4 regions of the Pseudomonas sp. Sample_16 genome follow, and region 1 is predicted to be linked to each of the others. Evidence: predicted binding sites of a transcription regulator. Region 1 holds the regulator's gene; each other region holds the start of a gene.

What was found. The regulator FliA, encoded in region 1, starts transcription of late flagellar genes. The targets are predictions, from matches to a motif close to CTAAAGTTTNNNNNNNNNNNGCCGNTAA.
Region 2: D8U69_RS15050 (methyl-accepting chemotaxis protein) is a predicted target of FliA. The motif match lies at 3,538-3,565, and genes of this name have one in related genera.
Region 3: flgM (flagellar biosynthesis anti-sigma factor FlgM) is a predicted target of FliA. The motif match lies at 3,331-3,358, and genes of this name have one in related genera.
Region 4: D8U69_RS24900 (methyl-accepting chemotaxis protein) is a predicted target of FliA. The motif match lies at 3,777-3,804, and genes of this name have one in related genera.

Annotation. Positions count from the first base shown of each region.
Region 1 covers NZ_RCOB01000197.1:111,304-116,319, forward strand. Annotated here, with positions in the region: gene D8U69_RS26360 (protein phosphatase CheZ) at 1-553, opposite strand, end outside; gene D8U69_RS26365 (chemotaxis response regulator CheY) at 573-944, opposite strand; gene fliA (RNA polymerase sigma factor FliA) at 1,111-1,851, opposite strand; gene fleN (flagellar synthesis regulator FleN) at 1,848-2,678, opposite strand; gene flhF (flagellar biosynthesis protein FlhF) at 2,795-4,120, opposite strand; gene flhA (flagellar biosynthesis protein FlhA) at 4,132-5,016, opposite strand, start outside.
Region 2 covers NZ_RCOB01000105.1:7,591-12,606, reverse strand. Annotated here, with positions in the region: gene D8U69_RS15060 (glycerophosphodiester phosphodiesterase) at 89-1,216, shown strand; gene D8U69_RS15055 (PepSY domain-containing protein) at 1,406-1,711, shown strand; gene D8U69_RS15050 (methyl-accepting chemotaxis protein) at 1,796-3,421, opposite strand; gene D8U69_RS15045 (transporter) at 3,697-4,719, shown strand; gene D8U69_RS15040 (multidrug/biocide efflux PACE transporter) at 4,769-5,016, opposite strand, start outside.
Region 3 covers NZ_RCOB01000023.1:2,735-7,750, forward strand. Annotated here, with positions in the region: gene flgB (flagellar basal body rod protein FlgB) at 1-329, opposite strand, end outside; gene cheR (protein-glutamate O-methyltransferase CheR) at 585-1,412, opposite strand; gene D8U69_RS02970 (chemotaxis protein CheV) at 1,459-2,391, opposite strand; gene flgA (flagellar basal body P-ring formation chaperone FlgA) at 2,475-3,236, shown strand; gene flgM (flagellar biosynthesis anti-sigma factor FlgM) at 3,395-3,721, shown strand; gene D8U69_RS02985 (flagellar protein FlgN) at 3,771-4,238, shown strand; gene D8U69_RS02990 (flagellar brake protein) at 4,330-5,016, shown strand, end outside.
Region 4 covers NZ_RCOB01000189.1:2,739-7,754, reverse strand. Annotated here, with positions in the region: gene D8U69_RS24910 (methyl-accepting chemotaxis protein) at 16-2,163, opposite strand; gene D8U69_RS24905 (Na+/H+ antiporter NhaC family protein) at 2,388-3,704, shown strand; gene D8U69_RS24900 (methyl-accepting chemotaxis protein) at 3,845-5,016, shown strand, end outside.

The DNA.
Region 1 (5,016 bases):
GCTTGATGACTTGACCTGTGAGGTCCTGATAATCCTGGGCCAGCAGAATATCGTTGAGGTTTCCCGACACGGCACGGTTGTCTGTGCTGCTGCGCGTCAGGAACCCGTCGACTCGCCGGGCCAGTTCGCGGAACTCTTCAGCCCCGACTTCGCGACGCATGAACCGCCCCCAATCCGTGCTCAAGGCCTGGGCTTCGTCAGCCAGGCTGTTGACCAGCGGCGTGGCGTTTTCCACCAGGTCCATGGTGCGGTTGGCTGCGGCCTCGGTCAGCTTGACCACATAACCCAGACGCTCGGTGGCGTCGGTGATCTGTGACACCTCTTCGGCTTGCGGCATGTGCGGGTCAATCTGAAAATTGACGATCGCGCTATGCAGCTCGCGCGTGAGCTTGCCCACTTCCTGATACAGGCCGCGGTCACGGGTCTGGTTGAGCTCATGGATCAATTGCACAGCATCGCCAAACCTGCCCTTTTCAAGGCTCGCGACCAGTTCGACGGCGTGTTTTTTCAGGGTCGATTCAAAATCGCCCTGCGAAGATTCGTTATGCCCCATAGCTCCCCCGTGGCGCAGTTCAACCGATGCGTTCGAAAATCTTCTCGATTTTTTCTTTCAACGCCTGGGCCGTGAAGGGTTTGACCACATAGCCGTTTACACCGGCCTGGGCCGCTTCGATGATCTGCTCGCGCTTGGCTTCAGCGGTCACCATCAACACCGGCAGGTGCTTGAGCTTTTCATCGGCACGCACGTGACGCAGCAGATCGATACCGGTCATGCCAGGCATGTTCCAGTCGGTCACCAGAAAGTCGATGCTCCCGCTGTTGAGGACCGGAATGGCGGTAGTGCCATCGTCGGCCTCGACCGTGTTGGTGAACCCAAGGTCACGCAACAGGTTTTTTATGATCCGCCGCATCGTTGAGAAGTCATCAACGATGAGGATTTTCATGTTCTTGTCCAATTCGACCTCCAAGCAGACTAAAACGCGCCCAGCACCTGGACGCGCCATTTCAATCAATCTGGCAAAGCACTCGATGACTGTCTGGAGTACAACGAAGCGAGACCGGCGCGGTTCATCACCCCACCAGCCACGTCGCAGTGCCCCCACACTGCCTTCAGCGCGCTCGCCACTCTCCCAAACGCCCCCTTAAACGGGCCGCGCACTGGCTATGTAACTGGCTGACCCGAGATTCGCTGACCCCCAGGACCTCACCGATTTCCTTGAGATTCAACTCTTCGTCGTAGTACAGCGCCAACACCAGTCGCTCGCGCTCCGGCAAATTGGCAATCGCGTCCGCCAGCGCTGCCTGGAAGCGTTCATCCTCCAGATCGCGTGACGGCTCGAGATGAGCACTCGCGCCATCCTCGTGCAGCCCTTCGTGTTCGCCGTCCTGCAACAGATCGTCGAAACTGAATAACCGGCTGCCCAGGGTGTCGTTCAAAATCCCGTAATAATCGTCGAGACTCAATTGGAGTTCGGCCGCAACTTCGTGATCTTTAGCGTCACGGCCGGTTTTCGCTTCAATCGAGCGGATGGCGTCGCTGACCATGCGGGTATTGCGGTGGACCGAGCGTGGCGCCCAGTCACCCTTGCGCACTTCATCGAGCATGGCGCCGCGGATGCGGATGCCCGCGTACGTCTCGAAACTCGCGCCTTTGCTGGCGTCGTATTTGGTCGAGACTTCCAGCAGGCCGATCATCCCGGCCTGGATCAAGTCTTCGACCTGGACACTGGCCGGCAGACGCGCCAGCAAGTGATAGGCAATGCGTTTGACCAGCGGCGCGTAACGCTCGATCAGCTCGTACTGCGCATCGCGTGCCGATTTCTTGTAGAGGTTGTAGCCGCTGGCTGTCATAGCACGGGTCCTGCCGTTTGTTGCACGAGGCGTTCGACGAAGAACTCCAGATGCCCACGCGGGTTGGCGGGCAACGGCCAGGTGTCGACCTTCTGCGCGATTGCCTTGAACGCCAGCGAGCACTTGGAGCGCGGGAATGCTTCGTAGACGGCACGCTGTTTTTGCACGGCCTTGCGCACGCTTTCGTCATAAGGCACGGCGCCGACGTATTGCAGGGCGACGTCGAGGAAACGATCCGTGACCTTGGTCAACTTGGCGAACAGATTGCGCCCTTCCTGCGGGCTCTGGGCCATGTTGGCCAGCACGCGGAAACGGTTCATGCCGTAGTCACGGTTGAGCAGTTTGATCAGGGCGTAGGCGTCGGTAATGGAGGTCGGCTCGTCGCAGACCACCAGCAACACTTCCTGGGCGGCACGGACAAAACTGACTACCGAGTCACCAATCCCCGCAGCGGTGTCGATCACCAGTACGTCGAGGTTGTCGCCGATATCGCTGAAGGCCTGGATCAGGCCGGCGTGCTGCGCCGGGCTCAAGTGAACCATGCTCTGGGTGCCGGACGCGGCGGGAACGATGCGGATGCCGCCGGGGCCCTGCAACAGGACGTCGCGCAGCTCGCAGCGACCTTCGATCACGTCGGCCAGGGTCCGTTTGGGTGTCAGCCCCAGCAGAACGTCGACGTTCGCCAGCCCCAGATCGGCGTCCAGCAGCATGACGCGCCGGCCGAGCTCAGCTAGAGCCAGGGACAAGTTCACTGACACGTTAGTCTTCCCGACGCCACCTTTGCCGCCGGTCACCGCGATCACCTGTACGGGATGCATGCTGCCCATGTTATTTCTTTACCTTGTCTTGCATAGACGGAGGCCACATTACTGGCTGCGCGTTCACAATCGGAACAATGCATGGCAGACCATCGATGTAGGTACAAAAACTATTCATTGTTACCTCAGCCTACCTGCTTGGTGGGGCTGTGGTAGATATCAGCGAACATGTCAGCCATGGCTTCTTCGCTGGGTTCTTCCTGCATTTGCACGCTCACGGCACGGCTGACCAGTTGATGACGGCGCGGCAGATGCAAATCATCCGGAATCCGCGGGCCATCAGTCAGGTAGGCTACCGGCAACTCATGGCTGATGGCCAGGCTCAACACCTCGCCCAGACTGGCCGTTTCATCCAGTTTAGTCAGGATGCAGCCAGCGAGCCCGCAACGCTTGTAACTGTGATAAGCGGCGGTTAGAACCTGTTTCTGGCTGGTGGTTGCCAGAACCAGATAATTTTTCGATTTGATGCCACGACCGGCCAGGCTTTCGAGCTGCATGCGCAATGCCGGATCGCTGGCTTGAAGGCCGGCGGTATCGATCAGCACCACACGCTTGCGCAGCAAAGGTTCCAGCGCCTGCGCCAGCGATTGCCCCGGATCGACGTGGGTCACCGACACATTGAGAATCCGGCCGAGGGTCTTGAGCTGTTCCTGGGCACCGATACGGTAGCTGTCCATGCTCACCAGCGCGATGTTCTGCGCGCCGTACTTGAGCACATAACGGGCAGCCAGCTTGGCCAGGGTGGTGGTCTTGCCCATGCCGGCAGGGCCGACCATGGCAATCACACCGCCCTCTTCCAGCGGCTCGATTTCCGGCGTGGCAATCATCCGCGCCAGATGCGCCAGCAACATGCGCCAGGCTTGGCGGGGTTCTTGAATATCGGTGATCAGTGCCAGCAAGTCGCGGGACAACGGCCCGGACAAACCGATACGTTGCAGACGGCGCCAGAGGTTGGCCTGGCCCGGGCTGCTGCCTTGCAGCTGATTCCATGCCAGGGAGCCCAGCTGTACTTCCATCAGTTCGCGCAGGCTGTTGAGCTCAAAACGCATCGAGTCAAATACCCGGGAGTCCACCGCGGGCGCCGCAGCAGGCGCTGGCGCAGGACGCCGAGGCTCGGCGTAGGTCGGCTCGATCAGTGGCTCGGCGGCGGTGAGGGGCAACCCGGCGAACAACTGGCGATTGGTGGCATTGTCGCTTTCGCCGTCGCTGCGCAGGCTCAGCTCGGCCTGGGCGGTGACGATGCGCGACTGCGTCTTGCGCAGCTCGTCTTCGAGTTCCATGTTCGGCACGCGTGGCGCCAGCGCCGACAGCTTGTAATCCAGGGCAGCCGTGAGCTCGACACCACCGGCGATGCGACGGTTGCCGATGATGGCCGCTTCAGCGCCCAGTTCATCACGAACCAGTTTCATGGCCTGACGCATATCGGCGGCGAAAAAACGCTTAACTTGCATAAACCACTACCTCAGCCGTTGGGCCCTACTGTCGCAACGATGGTCACTTGCTTGTTGTCAGGGATTTCCTGATAAGCCAACACGTGCAAACCCGGGACTGCCAGCCGGCCAAATCGCGAGAGCATCGCGCGAACCGGACCGGCCACCAGCAGAATCACCGGTTGACCTTGCATCTCCTGGCGCTGCGCCGCATCGATCAGCGAGCGTTGCAGCTTTTCAGCCATGCTTGGCTCCAGCAGAACGCCCTCTTCCGAGCCTTGTCCTGCCTTCTGCAGACTATTGAGCAATATTTGTTCCAACCTTGGCTCCAGCGTGATCACTGGCAGCTCGGAGTCAGTGCCTACAATGCTTTGCACGATTGCGCGGCTAACGCCGACACGCACCGCAGCCACCAGGGCGGCGGTATCTTGACTCTTGGAAGCGTTGTTGGCGATGGCCTCGGCAATGCTTCGAATGTCACGCACCGGCACCTGCTCTGCCAGCAGCGCTTGCAGAACCTTGAGCAGTTGCGACAGCGACAACACACCTGGCACCAATTCTTCGGCCAGTTTCGGCGAGTTTTTCGCCAGCAACTGCATCAGTTGCTGCACTTCCTCGTGCCCGATCAGCTCACTGGAATGCTTGTACAGAATCTGGTTCAAGTGAGTGGCCACTACTGTACTGGCATCAACCACTGTATAGCCAAGGGATTGTGCCTGGGCACGCTGACTGATTTCGATCCAGACCGCTTCCAGACCGAAAGCCGGATCTTTGGCGGTAATGCCGTTGAGCGTGCCGTATACCTGCCCCGGGTTGATCGCCAGTTCGCGATCCGGGTAAATCTCGGCCTCGGCCAGGATCACCCCCATCAAGGTCAGGCGGTAGGCACTTGGTGCCAGGTCGAGGTTGTCGCGGAT
Region 2 (5,016 bases), on a different contig from region 1:
ATACGTTTGTGTCGGTCTTGCGATAGCGTTGATGACGCTCAGTTGCTAAAAGGGACTTCTTTGAAACCATCGCGAAAGGATCTCGAGCATGCCTGCAACCTTCACCAAAAGCGCCCTGCTGCTGAGTCTTTGGCTCGGCCTGGGGCAGGTCCAAGCCGCCAGCGAGCCCGGTCCCACAGCATTGGCCACGCGCCTGGGCATCCCGCACCCGGCGGTGATCGCCCACCGTGGCGCCTCGTTCGACGCACCGGAGTCCACGGTTGCCGCCTACAAGCTGGCCCGTGACCTGGGCGCCGATTACCTGGAACTGGACCTGCAACGCAGCAAGGACGGTGTGCTGTTCGCCCTGCACGACAACAACCTGCAACGCACCACCGATGTCGCCAGCAAATTCCCCGAGCGCAAAGACAGCCCCGCCAATGCGTTTACCATGGCCGAACTGAAAACCCTGGATGCCGGCAGTTGGTTCAACACCGCGTACCCCGATCGCGCGCGTCCATCCTATGCAGGCCTGAAAATTCTGACGCTCGATGAGATCATCGACATCGCCCAGGGCAACCCGCTGCACAAGCCAGGCCTGTACATCGAAACCAAGGAGCCCAAGCAGTTTCCCGGCATCGAACGCGATCTCAAGGACAAACTCCATGACCGCGGCTGGCTGAGCCCGGCCGGATCGAAACTGGCGAAGAGCGAGCTGGCGGTCGGTCAGGGTAAAGGCAAGGTGATCCTGCAAACGTTCGAGAAGAGCAGCCTGGAACTGCTGCAAAAGGAAATGCCCCAAGTACCGAAAATCCTTCTGCTGTGGGTGGGCGAAGGCAGCATCGAACCGAAATCCAAAGTGCCGTTTGCCGAATCCGGCGAGAAAGACAAAGCCGCTTACTACGCCAGCCAGGCACCCAAGGACAAAGCCGAATTCCAGCGCTGGGTCGACTACGCCAAAGCCCAGGGCGCGATCGGCACCGGTCCTTCCGCGACACTGACCAAAGGTGGCGATCAGAGTTACTCGGACCTGGTGCAACCGTGGATGAACCAGTACACCCACGATCAGGGACTGTTGGTGCACGTCTATACCGTCGACGATGCGGTGGATTTTCAAAAGGTCATGGATGCCGGTGTCGACGGCATTTTTACCAACCGCGCCAGCGAGTTGTTGAAGTTCTATAAACGCCCGGCCGCCGCGAGTGTCGATCAGCTGTTGAAGAATATTGGGTATTAAACCTGTGCGTGGCTTGCCCGAGATAGCCGTGTAGTCATTCAACGTTGATGTTGAAGCTGACGGCCCCATCGCGGGCAAGCCACCCTCCCACAGTGATTGATGCAAGACATCAAAGGGAATTTTAAGGGTGGATTAAGTTACCAAAGTTAACCTGATCCCACTTAAACAGCTCACACAAGGAATGAACTCATGAAGACGCTGACTGCTCTGTTCACCGCTGCCGCCCTGATGCTCACCGCCGGTTTGGCCCAGGCTGATGTTCCAGTCGACCAGATTCCTCAGTTGGTCAAGGAAGGCAAGATCAAGCCACTGGAAGAGTTGAACCAGATCGTTCTGAAACTGCATCCGGGTGCGACAATTACCGACAGTGACCTGGATAACCACTTCAACGGTTACGAGTACGAAGTCGAGTTGCGCGACGCGAAAAACGTTGAATGGGACGTGGATCTGAACGCCGCCACCGGCGAAGTCCTGAAGAACAAAAAAGACGACTGATGCACACCGCGAAGAGCCGCACGATTTGACGATCGTGCGGCTTTTTTGCGTCTGAATGATTGCTCGGGCTGACGGGCCTTTTCGTTATGCACTCAGCCGTGACGTCACCTCATTCAATTCTCCCGACAAGCCGTGCAAATTGTTGCTCGCCGCTTCCGTGCGCTGCACGTTATCCAGGTTGGTGCTGGCGATGCTGGTGATTTCGGTGAGGTTGCGCGAGATGTCCTCCGCCACCGACGTTTGTTCTTCAGCCGCCGTGGCGATCTGGCGATTCATGTCGCGGATGGCTTCCACGGCCAGCGTGATGCGCTCCAGCATGGCCCCGGCCTGGGTGACTTGCTCGACGCTTTCATCACTGCGCGCCTGACCGCTTTCAATCGCTTGCGCCGCATCGATCGCACCGGTCTGCACGGTTTGAATGATCTGGTTGATCTCGATGATCGACGCCGCCGTGCGTTGCGCCAGGCTGCGTACTTCATCGGCGACCACCGCGAAACCGCGCCCGGCTTCACCGGCACGGGCCGCTTCGATGGCGGCGTTGAGGGCCAGCAGGTTAGTCTGCTCGGCGATGCCGCGGATCACTTCCAGCACCTTGCCGATACGTCCGCTGTCGGTTTCCAGTTGGCGAATAACGGTGGCGGTGTTGGCGATTTCGCCGCGCATTTGCGTGATGGTGTGAATGGTGCCCTGCATGACTTTTTCACCCTGCTGCGCCGACTGGTCGGCATCATCAGCCGCGCGTGCTGCATCGGCGGCATGGCGGGCGACTTCCTGGGCGGTGGCGGACATTTCGTTCATCGCCGTGGCCACTTGATCGGTGCGGTTGAATTGCTCGTTGGTGCCGCCAGCCATCAAAGTGGCAATCGAATTCAGTTCGCCGCTGGCACTGTCCAGGTCCGAGGCACTGCGCTGCAAACGGCTGAAGGTTTCGGCGAGGAAATCACGCAGGGTGTTGGCGGCCATCGCCAGTTTGCCCAGTTCATCCTGACGGGTGCTGGCCACTCGCTGGGCGAAACGCCCCTGGCTGAGTTGTGCCACATACTCGATCAACTGGCGAATCGGCTCGACCAGTTTACGGTTCACCAGCCACAGACTCAGCAAACCGATCATCAGCCCCGAGGCGAGCATGATGATCAGCCCCAGCCACACGGTGCGATCTGCTGCGGCGCTGATCAACTTCGATTGCTCGTTACCCTGCTTGCGCAGTTCGCTGACCAGTTCGCTCATCTGCTCGCTGGTTGCTCGGTCGACGCCTTTGACCGCGGCGTCGCCCGCCGCCGGGTCGGCACCGGCCGCGATGTAGGCATCACGGCCCTTCTGGTAAGCGGCGCCCAACTGACGGTGCTCGTCGCGCAAGCGTTCGATGCGGGTTTTGAGCGACGTCTCGATGCCCTTCTGTCCTGCCAGTTCGCCGAGGATATTTTGCACATCACGCTGACGGTCTTCGAATTGCGACCAGTACTTGTTCAGGTCTGCCGGTTGCTTGCCACGCAGCAGGACGTTTTTCCACTCCTGCACCTGCACCTTGAATTGTAAATTGGCCTCATCGATTAACTGTGAAGTGTGCAGCGGCCCTTCGATCAGGTTGGTGTAACTCTGCACGCCGCTGGAGAGAAAGTGAAAACAGGCCAGGGCGATCAGCAACATCGCGCAAAGACTGCCGCTCAACAGGGCGAGAATTTGCGCTCTCAGGGACTTTTGCAAAAACAACATCGGAAAGTACTCATGGCAGGAATGAGACACGCCCCGGTAGGCGTGAAAGGTGTCCGGACATCCCTGTCTGCGACCTTGGCGAATGGTCAAGGGCGCGCAACTTAACTCAAGCGTGATCGGCGTGCCAGAGCGGTTCTTGAGTAAAATCCGACCGCCGGCACGGCAATCGTTTGCGCTGTATGACTGTCACAAAAACGTCATCCAGCCTTGCGATGATGCGGCTCACGTGAACCTGTAAAACCCGCGACGGGCGCCTCTCTTTGCGAGCTCTCATGAACCACAGCATCGATCAAAGCCATCGCGATCCGGATCTGTTCGGCCTGCTTTACGGTTTCAGTTTTCGCCCTGGCGAGCGCGGTCAGGAAATCGACTCCGCCAACCCCTTGCGCTGCCTGCAACAACCGGAGGACGACGAGCAGTTCCTCTGGCTGCACCTGAACCTCGCCCATGCTGCGTGTGAGCGCTGGATGAAAAGCCATCTGGAATTGCCCGGTGAGTTTTTCGAAGCCTTGCATGAAGGCTCACGGTCGACGCGCATTGAGCATGTCGACTCGGCGTTGCTGGCGGTAGTCAACGATGTGGTGTTCAACCTCAGCAGCATGGTCTCCTCGGACGTCTCGACGCTGTGGGTCTGCGCGCGCAGTCGGTTGATCATCAGCGCGCGCCTGCAACCACTGCACTCGGTGGACAAGTTGCGTTCCTCGGTGAAGGCCGGCGAACGCTTTCGCTCGCCCCTTGAATTGCTGGTGCACCTGTTGCGCGATCAGGGCGAAGTGCTGACACAGATCGTGCGCAAGACCAGCCAGAGTGTGGATCAGATCGAAGACGAATTACTGTCGTCACGCCTGTCGACCAACCGCGCCGAACTGGGCGCCAACCGTCGCGTGCTGGTACGTCTGCAACGCTTGCTGGCGCTGGAACCGGGATCGTTGTTGCGCCTGCTCAATCGCCCGCCACCATGGTTGCAAAAGGAGGACGTCAAAGAGCTGCGCAAATCCACCGAGGAATTCGCACTGATCATCAACGACCTGACGGCGTTGGGTGAGCGAATCAAGCTGTTGCAGGAAGAAATCGCCGCCAACCTCAACGAACAGAGCAACCGCACGCTGTTCACCCTGACGGTGGTAACGGTACTGGCGTTGCCGATCAACATCATTGCCGGTTTTTTCGGCATGAACGTCGGCGGAGTGCCGCTTTCCCAGGACCCGGAAAGGTTCTGGATTCTGGTGGCGCTGGTGGCGACGTTTACCGTGATCGCGGGGCGCTGGGCGTTCCGCAAACGGCGGGATTACTAAGCGCCACTTCTGTAGAGGGGCGTCGCGCTGGTGATCGCCCCTCTACAGGTTACGCGTTACACGTAGAGCGGATAACCAACCGCTCGCGGACCACGTCGTACACCCAGTGATAAAGGTAGGTGTACGGCAGGAAAAACAGCAGTACGCCGATATCCAGCAGGAACGCCTGCCACAGACTGACGTTCAACCACCACGCGATCAAGGGCACGCCAAGGGCAACCAGTCCGCCTTCGAACAGCAGCGCGTGCACCACACGGACCCAGGCGTTGTGGGCAATGGCAAAACGCTTGAGCAACC
Region 3 (5,016 bases), on a different contig from region 1:
TTTTCCGCGTAGTTCGACTGTTCCAGTTGGGCGTCCACGGTGTTCTGGTCGATCGAAGGTTGCATCGGCGTGCGGTACATCAGCGACTCGTCGCCATTGCCCAGGCCTTCGGCTTCGATGTGTCGGCTGTTGGTCATGTTCAAGGCGAATGTGCCGTTCTTGGCTTTATCGTTCTGAGCCTCGAGCACTTTCGAGAATTCCAGATCCCGCGCCTTGTAGTTCGGGGTGTCGGCGTTGGCGATGTTGTTGGCCAGGACTTCGGCACGCTGCGCGCGGAAGCCCAAAGCCTTTTCATGAATGCCGAGCGCTTTATCGAAGCTGATGCTCATGTCGGGAAACCTTCGGGTGACCTGATTTTTCGTAGGATGGACATAGCAAGCGTCATGCCAATTCAAAAAAGCCCGTAAACCGGGGCTTTGCGCGCAGTGGCAAAGCGGCAATGCCAGAAAAGCGGCAACCGGTTTCCGCTGAATGCCGCTTTTCTGCCGCTTGCACCACGCAACACGCTCCCTGGGTAATGGAAAACGGCAGGCATAAAAAAGGGAGCCCCTGAGGACTCCCGTTTTTAAGTCTGCTGCTTCGCATCATTTCGCCTGGTAAATGATCCCCGGGCTGCACTGGACCATCTGGTAATGATCCGGCAATCCGTTCAGCGCCTCGGAAGCGCCGAGGAACAGATAGCCGCCCGGCTTCAACGTACTGTGAATGCGCAACAGGATGTCCTTCTTCACTTCAGCAGAGAAGTAGATCAACACGTTGCGGCAAAACACGATGTCGAACTTGCCCAGGCTTGCGTAGCTGTCCAGCAGGTTGAACGAGCGAAATTCAACCCGGCTCTTGATCGGCGCCTTGATCACCCAGCGTCCCGGCCCTTTCGGGTCGAAGTATCGCTGCAGCCGCTCAGGTGAGAGACCGCGACCAATGGCCAGGCTGTCGTACTCGCCGGTCTTGCAGTTGTTGAGCATGGTGCCGGACAGATCGGTAGCAACAATCTGCACGCCCATCCTCAATTGGCCCATATTGACCCGCTCGAACTCGTCGATGGACATCGACAGCGAATACGGTTCCTGCCCCGACGAACAGGCTGCCGACCAGATCCGCAGACGCTGGCCCGGACTGGCCTTGATCGCCTCGGGCAGCACCTTGTTCTTCAACACCTCAAACGGATAGGTGTCACGAAACCACAGGGTTTCGTTGGTGGTCATGGCGTCCACAACCTGTTCGCGCAAACCGCTGCGCGGCTGGGTCTGCATGCGCTGAACAAGCTCACCCAACGACTTGATGCCCTGCTGCTCCATCAGTTTGTTGAGACGGCTCGAGACCAGGTACTGCTTGTTTTCACCGAGCAAAATGCCACAGGCTTTTTCCAGGAATACCCGGAACTGTTCGAAATCCAAATTACCCGTAGACAATGCTGCCGCCTCTTAAATCGTGTTGACTGCCGGGGGCCGAACGCCCCTAGCTAATGTCTGCTGCTTTGATCCGGTCAACTACCCGGGATGCCAGGTCATCAGGACGGAACTTGGCCAGAAAGTCATCGGCACCGACTTTCTTGACCATCGCCTGATTGAACACACCCGACAACGAAGTATGCAGGATGATATGAAGCTTTTGCATGCGAGGGTCGTTGCGTATCTCGGCCGTCAGCGTGTACCCGTCCATCTCCGGCATCTCGATGTCGGAAATCATCATCAGGAACTCTTCTTCCGGCTTCTTCCCCTCGTCGGCCAGCTTGCGCAGGTAATCAAGCGCTTGCCGACCGTCGTTCAACGCCACCACTTCCACGCCCACCGTCTGCAGGCAACGCGTCACCTGCTTGCGTGCCACCGACGAGTCATCGACCGTCAGCACGCGCAATGAAAGCGCCTTGTGCTGGGTCTCCACATCCACCACGCCGACCGAAATCGCTTCCGGTGTCGGTGCCACTTCCGCCAGCACTTTTTCGACGTCGATGATTTCCACCAACTGATTGTCGACCCGCGTCACGGCTGTCAGGTAGTGATCGCGCCCCGTTCCCTTGGGTGGCGGATGAATCTCCTCCCAGTTCATGTTGACGATGCGTTCCACCGATCGCACCAGGAAGCCCTGGGTCTTGGTGTTGTACTCCGTGATGATCACGAAGGGATTGTTCTTGTCCTTCAAAGCACCGGAGCCGGTCGCCATTGCCAGATCGAGGATCGGAATGGTCGCCCCCCGAATATTTGCCACACCGCACACGACAGGACTGGATTTAGGCATCAGCGTCAGTTGGGGGCATTGCAGCACCTCCCGAACCTTGAACACGTTGATCCCGTAAAGCTGCTGGCCGTCGAGACGGAACAACAACAGCTCAAGGCGATTCTGCCCCACCAGTTGCGTGCGCTGGTTCACCGAATCCATTACACCAGCCATGCCCAGACTCCTACACCAACGCTAAGTGTTGTTGCGACGCACATTCATCTCTAAACGGCACGGCGCTTGCTTTTTATCTTTCCATGAACACAGAACCGACATTTTTCCGACGCCTGACCACACCGCTCCGCCAATGGCTCGGTGTGTTGGCGGCTGCTTGCCTGTGCCACGCTGGCAGCCCTGCCCTTGCTGACGCAGTTACCTTGCCTGACATGCTTATCGGCGTCACTCAGGGCTTTCTTGAGTTCACCGTAGAGGACTATCTGGCAACCAGTCAAACCGAAGGTCGCTACGAGATCCAGGTCAACCAACTCGACCCACGCCTGCGCATGCCGATGTGTGACAAGGAATTGACAGCCACGCTGGAGAGTCCGGCCAAGCCGTTGGGTCGGGTAACGGTAAAGGTTCGCTGCGAGGGTTCATCCCCGTGGACAGTGTTCGTACCCGCTCAAGTCCGCCTGTTTCGCGACGTTGTGACAACCACTCGGCCCCTGCGCCGCGCCGGTATTGTCGAACCCGCTGACATCACGCTGCGAGAGCGCGATGTCAGCCTGCTCACCCAGGGCTATTTGACCTCCGTGGATCAGGCCATCGGGCAGAGACTGACCCGACCAATGGTCAATGACCAGGTCATCAGCCTCGTGCACATCGAACAGGCAGAAGTCATTCGCAAAGGCGATCAGGTGGTGATTACCGCCCGCAGTGGTACGCTCAGCGTGCGCATGCCCGGTGAAGCACTGGCCAACGGTGGCTTGAGCGAACAAATCAGGGTGAAGAACCTCAATTCCAATCGAGTGATCAAGGCGCAAGTCATCGCGCCGGGGCAGGTCGAGGTGTCCATGTAGGCGGTCTGCCTGTGGCGCTAAGCGGGGCCGTTCCCTAAACTGTGTCCTGTGCGGGGCAAGCGCTGGCGCGCGCAAGCTCATTTTTCAAATGAGCCTAAAGTTTTTCGGGGTATGGCCGAAAACATGGCAAGCGTCCAAATTCCCAGAGGTTTTTTATCATGGTCATCGATTTCAGCCGTTTGAACAGCTCCTCGTCACTCACGGGCAGTACACGTACCAGCGTTGCCAAGGAAACCGCCGATGCCGGCAAATCCGCGCCGCTGAATACCCCGGCCGAACAGGCCAGCACCGTCACGAGCGGGGAATCGGTACATCTCAGCAATGAGGCTCAACAGTTGCAAAAGGTCACTGATACGCTGCGCGATCAGCCCGCTGTCGACAAAGCCCGGGTGGCCGAGTTGAAAGCAGCGATTGCCGATGGCAGCTACAAAGTCGACAGCAACCGTGTAGCCAGCAAACTGCTCAACTTCGAAGCCCAGCGCTAGGCCACGGGCCGGCGCGAGGCTTTTGGACGCTTAAAACCCAAGGCCAGCCATGCACGACACTAATTTACTGCAACTGATCACCGACGATTTTGCTCCAGCGCAACAATTGCTGGAGTTACTGCGCACTGAATCCCTTGCCTTGCATGGTCGCGACATGGTCCTGCTTGAAGGCATCCTGGCGCAGAAGCAGGCATTGATCATTCTGCTGGAACAGCATGGCCGCAAGCGCAGCGAAATTCTCGCCAGTCTCAATTTGCCAACCAACCGTAGCGGCCTTGAGCAATTGGCCAGCCAGTCCAGCGTTGGCGAAGCATTGCTTTCTCAAAGCGATGTCCTCACCGATCTTCTATCCCAATGCCAGGCCGCCAATGCCAACAACGGTCAGTCGATCGTCGTCCAGCAGGTTGCCACGGCCACCCAGCTGAAAATCCTTACCGGCGGCGAACCTCCAGCGCTCTACGATGCCAGCGGAACATTTTCCAAGCTTGTGAAACCGCGTCCGCTCAGTCAGGCTTGACCTGTCGATGAGCGCGCTCTATCAAGACGCGAAACATGCTGGCAAAATGCTGGCTAGCCGTAGTCAAAATTTGTCTGGAGATTGATTAACCGTGTCCAATGCCTTAAATGCGGAAGATGCTCCGCAGCCACCCAAGGTGCTCAGCACGCCCCTGGAAATCTCCGGCAACCTGCGCCAACTGCAAGAAAGTCATGACCCGCTGATCATCACGTTCCATGAGCGCAGCCAGCGCTTCCAGAGCTATCTGGTGGACATCGACCGTGAAAGCAACATGATTGCCCTGGACGAAATGATTCCCCGTGACGGCGAACGCTTTCTGCTGGCTGGCGAACCCTTCAAGGTTGAAGGCTTTCACGACGGCGTGCGCATCGCCTGGGAAAGCAATGGCCCGCTGACCATCGACGAATCCGGTGGCGGTCGTTGCTACCGCGGCACTCTGCCTGATGAAGTGGTCTACCACCAGCGTCGCAATGCCTTTCGCGCGGCATTGAAGCTGGCACAACTGGTCAACGTCGACCTGGACGGTGAAAAACTCAAGGCGGCCATCAACGGCAAGCTGCTGGACATTTCCGCCACCGGCTGCAAGCTGCGCTTTGACGGAGACATCACAGAGAGCCTGCAACTGGGCCAGGTCTATGACCGCTTCTCGGCTGCCCTGCCCTTCGGCAAGATGACTGCGCCGGTCGAACTGCGCTACCTGCACTTCGAAGAAAGAATCTCCACGACCTTCGCCGGCGTACGCTTCCATAACATGAGCGGGCTGGTGCAACGGCAAGTC
Region 4 (5,016 bases), on a different contig from region 1:
GGGGATCAGTGGTAATTAGACGCGGAACTGATCCATCAACCCCTGCTGATGATTGGCCAGGCAATTGAGCGACTGGCTCACCCGTGCTGATTCGTTGGCTTGTCCCGACAACGATTCGGTCACATCGCGAATGGTCGCGACATTGTTATTGATCTCCTCGGCAACCGCGCTTTGCTCTTCGGCTGCACTGGCGATTTGCAGGTTCATGTCGCTGATCACGGTCACCGCATCGCCGATCTGCCGCAGTGCCGTAACGGCCTGTCCAACCTGCTCGACACTGCCCTGGGCCTGGCGATGGCTGTTGCCCATCGAGCCCACCACATCCTGGGTGCCGCTTTGCAATTGCTCGATCACCACACGGGTTTCCTCGACGGACTCCTGGGTGCGTCGCGCCAGGTTGCGCACTTCATCGGCCACCACGGCAAACCCACGCCCGGCTTCACCGGCACGGGCGGCTTCGATGGCGGCGTTGAGTGCCAGCAGGTTGGTCTGTTCAGCAATGGCGCGGATCACTTCGAGTACCGACCCGATTTTTTCGCTATTGGCAGCCAGGCCTTCAACCTGGACCATCGCCGCGCTCATGTCGGCGGCGAGGTTGTCGATGCTGGTGGTGGTGCGGTCGATCACGGTCAGGCCTTGGCGAGTCGCCTGGTCGGCATCCCGCGCCGCTTGTGCGGCCTGGGCGGCGCTGCGGGCGACATCCTGGGCAGTGGCGCTCATTTCGTGGGACGCGGTGGCGACCTGATCCACCTGACGATATTGCTGTTCCATGCCGGCGCTGGTCTGGGTGGCGATGGCGGACGATTGGTCAGCGGTGTTGCGGGCATCCTGCACCGAGCGTTTCACTTCGGCGATAATCGGTTGCAGCTTGTCGAGGAAGCGGTTGAACCAGCCCGCCAATTGCCCCAGCTCATCCTGTTTGTCGTAGGCCAGGCGTCGAGTCAGGTCGCCTTCGCCGCTGGCGATGTCTTCGAGCATGTACGCCACGCCGAGGATCGGTTTGGTCACACTGCGGGCCATCAGCCACACCAGCACCAGCCCGATCAATGCGGCGAGGACACCCAGCCCCAACTCGGTCAGTGTGCCGGCCGTGTTGCTTTCATCCAGCTGCTTTTTCAAGGCTTCGGCGGGACCGATCAGCACTTTTTCAGGGACGTCGAGCAACACACCCCAGGATTTTCCATCGGGAATCGGTTGGAAGGGCGATATGACTTTGAGCTGCTGATGGCTGTGCAGGCTGCCGGTCTGGCTGCTGCCGGCGAGCATGCGCATCAGTTCGGCACCGCTGGTCTGGTCCACGGTTTCCAGGCGCTGGCTGAGTTTGCCGGCGTCCGGGCTGTGACCGGCGAGCAGGCCGGCCGGGCTGACAATACTGACGCTGGTCTGGCCGTCGTAGAGCTTTTTGCTGGCGCCCTGACTGATCGTTTGCAAGCTGTTGAGGTTGATATCCACCGATAGCGAAGCGATGACCTTGCCGTTGACCATCAGCGGGAACACGATGCTGGTCATCAGCACTTTCTGGCCGTCGATCACATAAAAGTAGGGTTCGATCACGCAGGGCTTGAGGCGGGTGCGCGGGCAGGTGAACCAGGCATTGGCCGGTTCGCCGCTGGGGCCGCTGCTGGTGTCGGCCATGTCGCTTTCCGGCAGCGCCATGGACGTTACCTTGCCCGGCGTCGGCTGTGACCAGTACAGGGCAAAACGGCCCTTGTCGTTACTGCCCAGTTCGGCTTGTCCGCTGAACAGATCGTCCTTGCCATCCAGGCCATTGGGCTCAAACACCAGGGACAAGCCGAGCAGTTCGGGGTTGGCTTGCAGGGCCGATTTGACCTGTCGTGTCAGGTCTTCGCGTAGGTCGAAGGCATCGAGGAAACGCTTCTCGGCCTGGTCTCGCAAAAACAGCACCTGACGGGAAAATCCATGCCCGTATTGATAGGCGTCCATGAACTGCTGGCGAATGACCAGTGCCTGGTTTTCACCCTGGGACTCGATCCGTGCCTGCGCCGCTTCAGTCAGCATTTCCATGCTCGAGGCTTTCACCAACTCGGAGCTGTGCTCCATGCGGTACAGCGAAAGACCTACCAGCAGGGTCACGATGCCCGCCAGGCACAGCCCGGCCAGCAGGGTGATTTTCCATTGAATGGAAAGTTGTCTGAGCGACATGGAGACGTCCTTATTCGATAAATATCTGAGACTTTGCACTGTAACGGCTGTGATTTGGCTTTCTTTATCTCGCCCCGGTGAATAAATGACCTCGAGCGCGGCTTTGACACCGGGCCGTGTCTGCGGCAAAGTGCGCGCCCTTCTAATAAGACCCATTCTTTAACCCGCTGGTGGCTCATGCAGGCGCCCGGCTGGACTCTTTTCGCTTGTCTGGAGTAGTGACAATGAATGCAGTAATTGCCGCGGTCGGCGTCATGCTGATACTCAGCCTGTCCCGCGTGCATGTGGTGATCGCGCTGATCGTAGGTGCGCTGGTGGGTGGCTTGACCGGTGGCCTGGGGATCGAGGCGACGCTCAAAGCCTTCAACAGCGGCCTCGGCGGCGGGGCGACCGTGGCGTTGTCCTACGCCTTGCTCGGTGCTTTCGCGGTGGCCATTGCCAAGTCCGGCATGGCCCATGCCCTGGCCGACAAGGCCTTGGCGATGGTCGATCGCCAGCACGCCTCGGGCGGTGGCCAGGTCAAGTGGTTGTTGATCGGGTTGCTCTGGGTCGTGGCCATTGCCTCGCAGAACATCTTGCCGATACATATCGCCTTCATTCCCTTGCTGGTGCCGCCGCTTTTATACGTGCTGACCAAGTTGCAACTCGATCGCCGGTTGATCGCCTGTGTCATTACCTTCGGCCTCATCACCCCGTACATGTTTCTGCCCGTGGGCTTCGGCAACATCTTCCTCAATGAGATCCTGCTGGCCAACGTCGCCCGCAGCGGCGTGGACATCAGCGGCATCAACGTCACCCACGCCATGGGGATTCCGGCGCTGGGCATGCTGGTGGGCTTGCTGATTGCGTTCGTCAGTTACCGCAAGAAGCGTGTCTACGATCTGCAAAAGATCGAGCAAGTCGAACAGGTTGCGGTGCAATACAACCCGTTGAGCCTGATGGTCGCGGGTGCGGCGATTGCGGCGGCCTTCATTATTCAGCTGTTGCTGGACTCGATGATCATCGGTGCGCTGGCCGGATTCCTGATTTTCTCGGTATCGGGCATCGTCAAATGGCGCGACACCGATGACCTGTTCACCGAAGGCATGAAGATGATGGCGATGATCGGCTTCATCATGATCGCCGCTTCCGGGTTTGGCGAAGTGATCAAGGCCACCGGGCAAGTGCAGACACTCGTCGAAACGTCGGCAGCGTGGATCGGCCACAGCAAAGCCATCGGCGCCTTGCTGATGCTGCTGGTGGGATTGCTGGTGACCATGGGCATTGGTTCGTCGTTTTCCACCGTGCCGATCCTGGCGGTGATTTTCGTGCCGTTGTGCGTGCAACTTGGCTTCAGTCCGATCGCCATCGTGTGCATCGTCGGTACGGCCGGTGCCCTCGGTGATGCCGGTTCGCCCGCATCGGACTCGACCCTCGGCCCGACTTCCGGCCTGAACATCGACGGCCAGCACCATCACATCTGGGACACCGTGGTCCCAACCTTCCTGCACTACAACCTGCCGTTGCTGGCGTTTGGCTGGGTGGCCGCGATGGTCCTCTGATTTCACTCATGTAGAAGCCAGGTTTGCCGGCGAAGGCGTCTTTGACATTGCTTTCGCCGGCAAGCCCGGCTCCTACAGTTTTGCCTTGGCGTGCCGTTATAGCCTTTAACCACGCCAACAAAATCAAAAGAGTGAACGTCATGCGCATGAGCCTGAAGGCCAAAGTCCTGTCCCTCGCCGTCCTCCCGGTATTGCTCTTCGCGCTGGTCATCAGCCTGACCACGTTGTTCATCCTGCAAGGCCAGGCCCGCCAAGAGGTCGAGGTCACCCGCGAGCGCCTGCTCAGCGATGCCAAGGCCACCCTGCAAAGTTACGTTGCCGTGGCAATGACCACGATCAAGCCGCTGTACGACGCTGCCGCGCAAGGCGATGACGCAGCGCGGGCGCAGGCGATCAAGTTGCTGTCGAACATCACCTACGGCAAGGACGGCTACTTCTTCGGCTATGACTCCAACACCGTGCGCCTGTTCAAGGCCAAAGATCCGGAAGGCGTAGGCAAAAGCTTCAAGGACAACCGCGACCCCAACGGGGTCTACGTCAATCGTGATCTGGTGAAAGTCGCCCAGGACGGGACGCACTATCTGCAATACAGCTCGCCGTTGCCGGGCAACAATAAGGTGCTGGTGCCCAAGCTCGGTTACACCGAATACCTGCCGAAATGGGACATGGCGGTGGGTACGTCGGTCAACCTCGACGGTATCGAGGCGCAAGTCGCCGTGGTCGAGGCCAAGGTTCAGGAGCGTATGCAAGGCGTGGTGCTGAGTATCGTCGGTGTGGCCGTGGTGGTGCTGTTGCTGATCGCGGCAGCCGGCATGCTGCTGGCCAACACCATTCTGCGGCCATTGAACCTGATGAAAGCCAACCTCGACGACATCGCCGCGGGTGAGGGGGACCTGACCCGTCGCCTGACCATCACCAGCCAGGATGAGCTGGGTCAACTGGCGGGTTCGTTCAACCGCTTCGTCGACAAGATCCATGGCCTGGTGCGCCAGATCACCGAGATGACCTCACAGTTGACCGGGCTGGTGACTCAGGTTTCCGAACAGGCCAACCGTTCCGACCAGGCCATGGAGCGCCAGCGTCACGAGACCGACCAGGTGGCCACGGCGATCAACGAAATGTCCGCCGCTGCCCAGGAAGTGGCCAAGAGTGCGCAAAACGCCGCGGTTGCTGCCCAGCAGACTGATGAAGAAGGACAAGCTGCCAAGCGAGTGGTGGCCGGCAGCATCGTCAAGATTCATGCGTTGGTGGACGACATTCGCAGCAGCGGCGTGTCCCTGGACAGCCTGCAAAAAGACGTGTCGTCGATTGT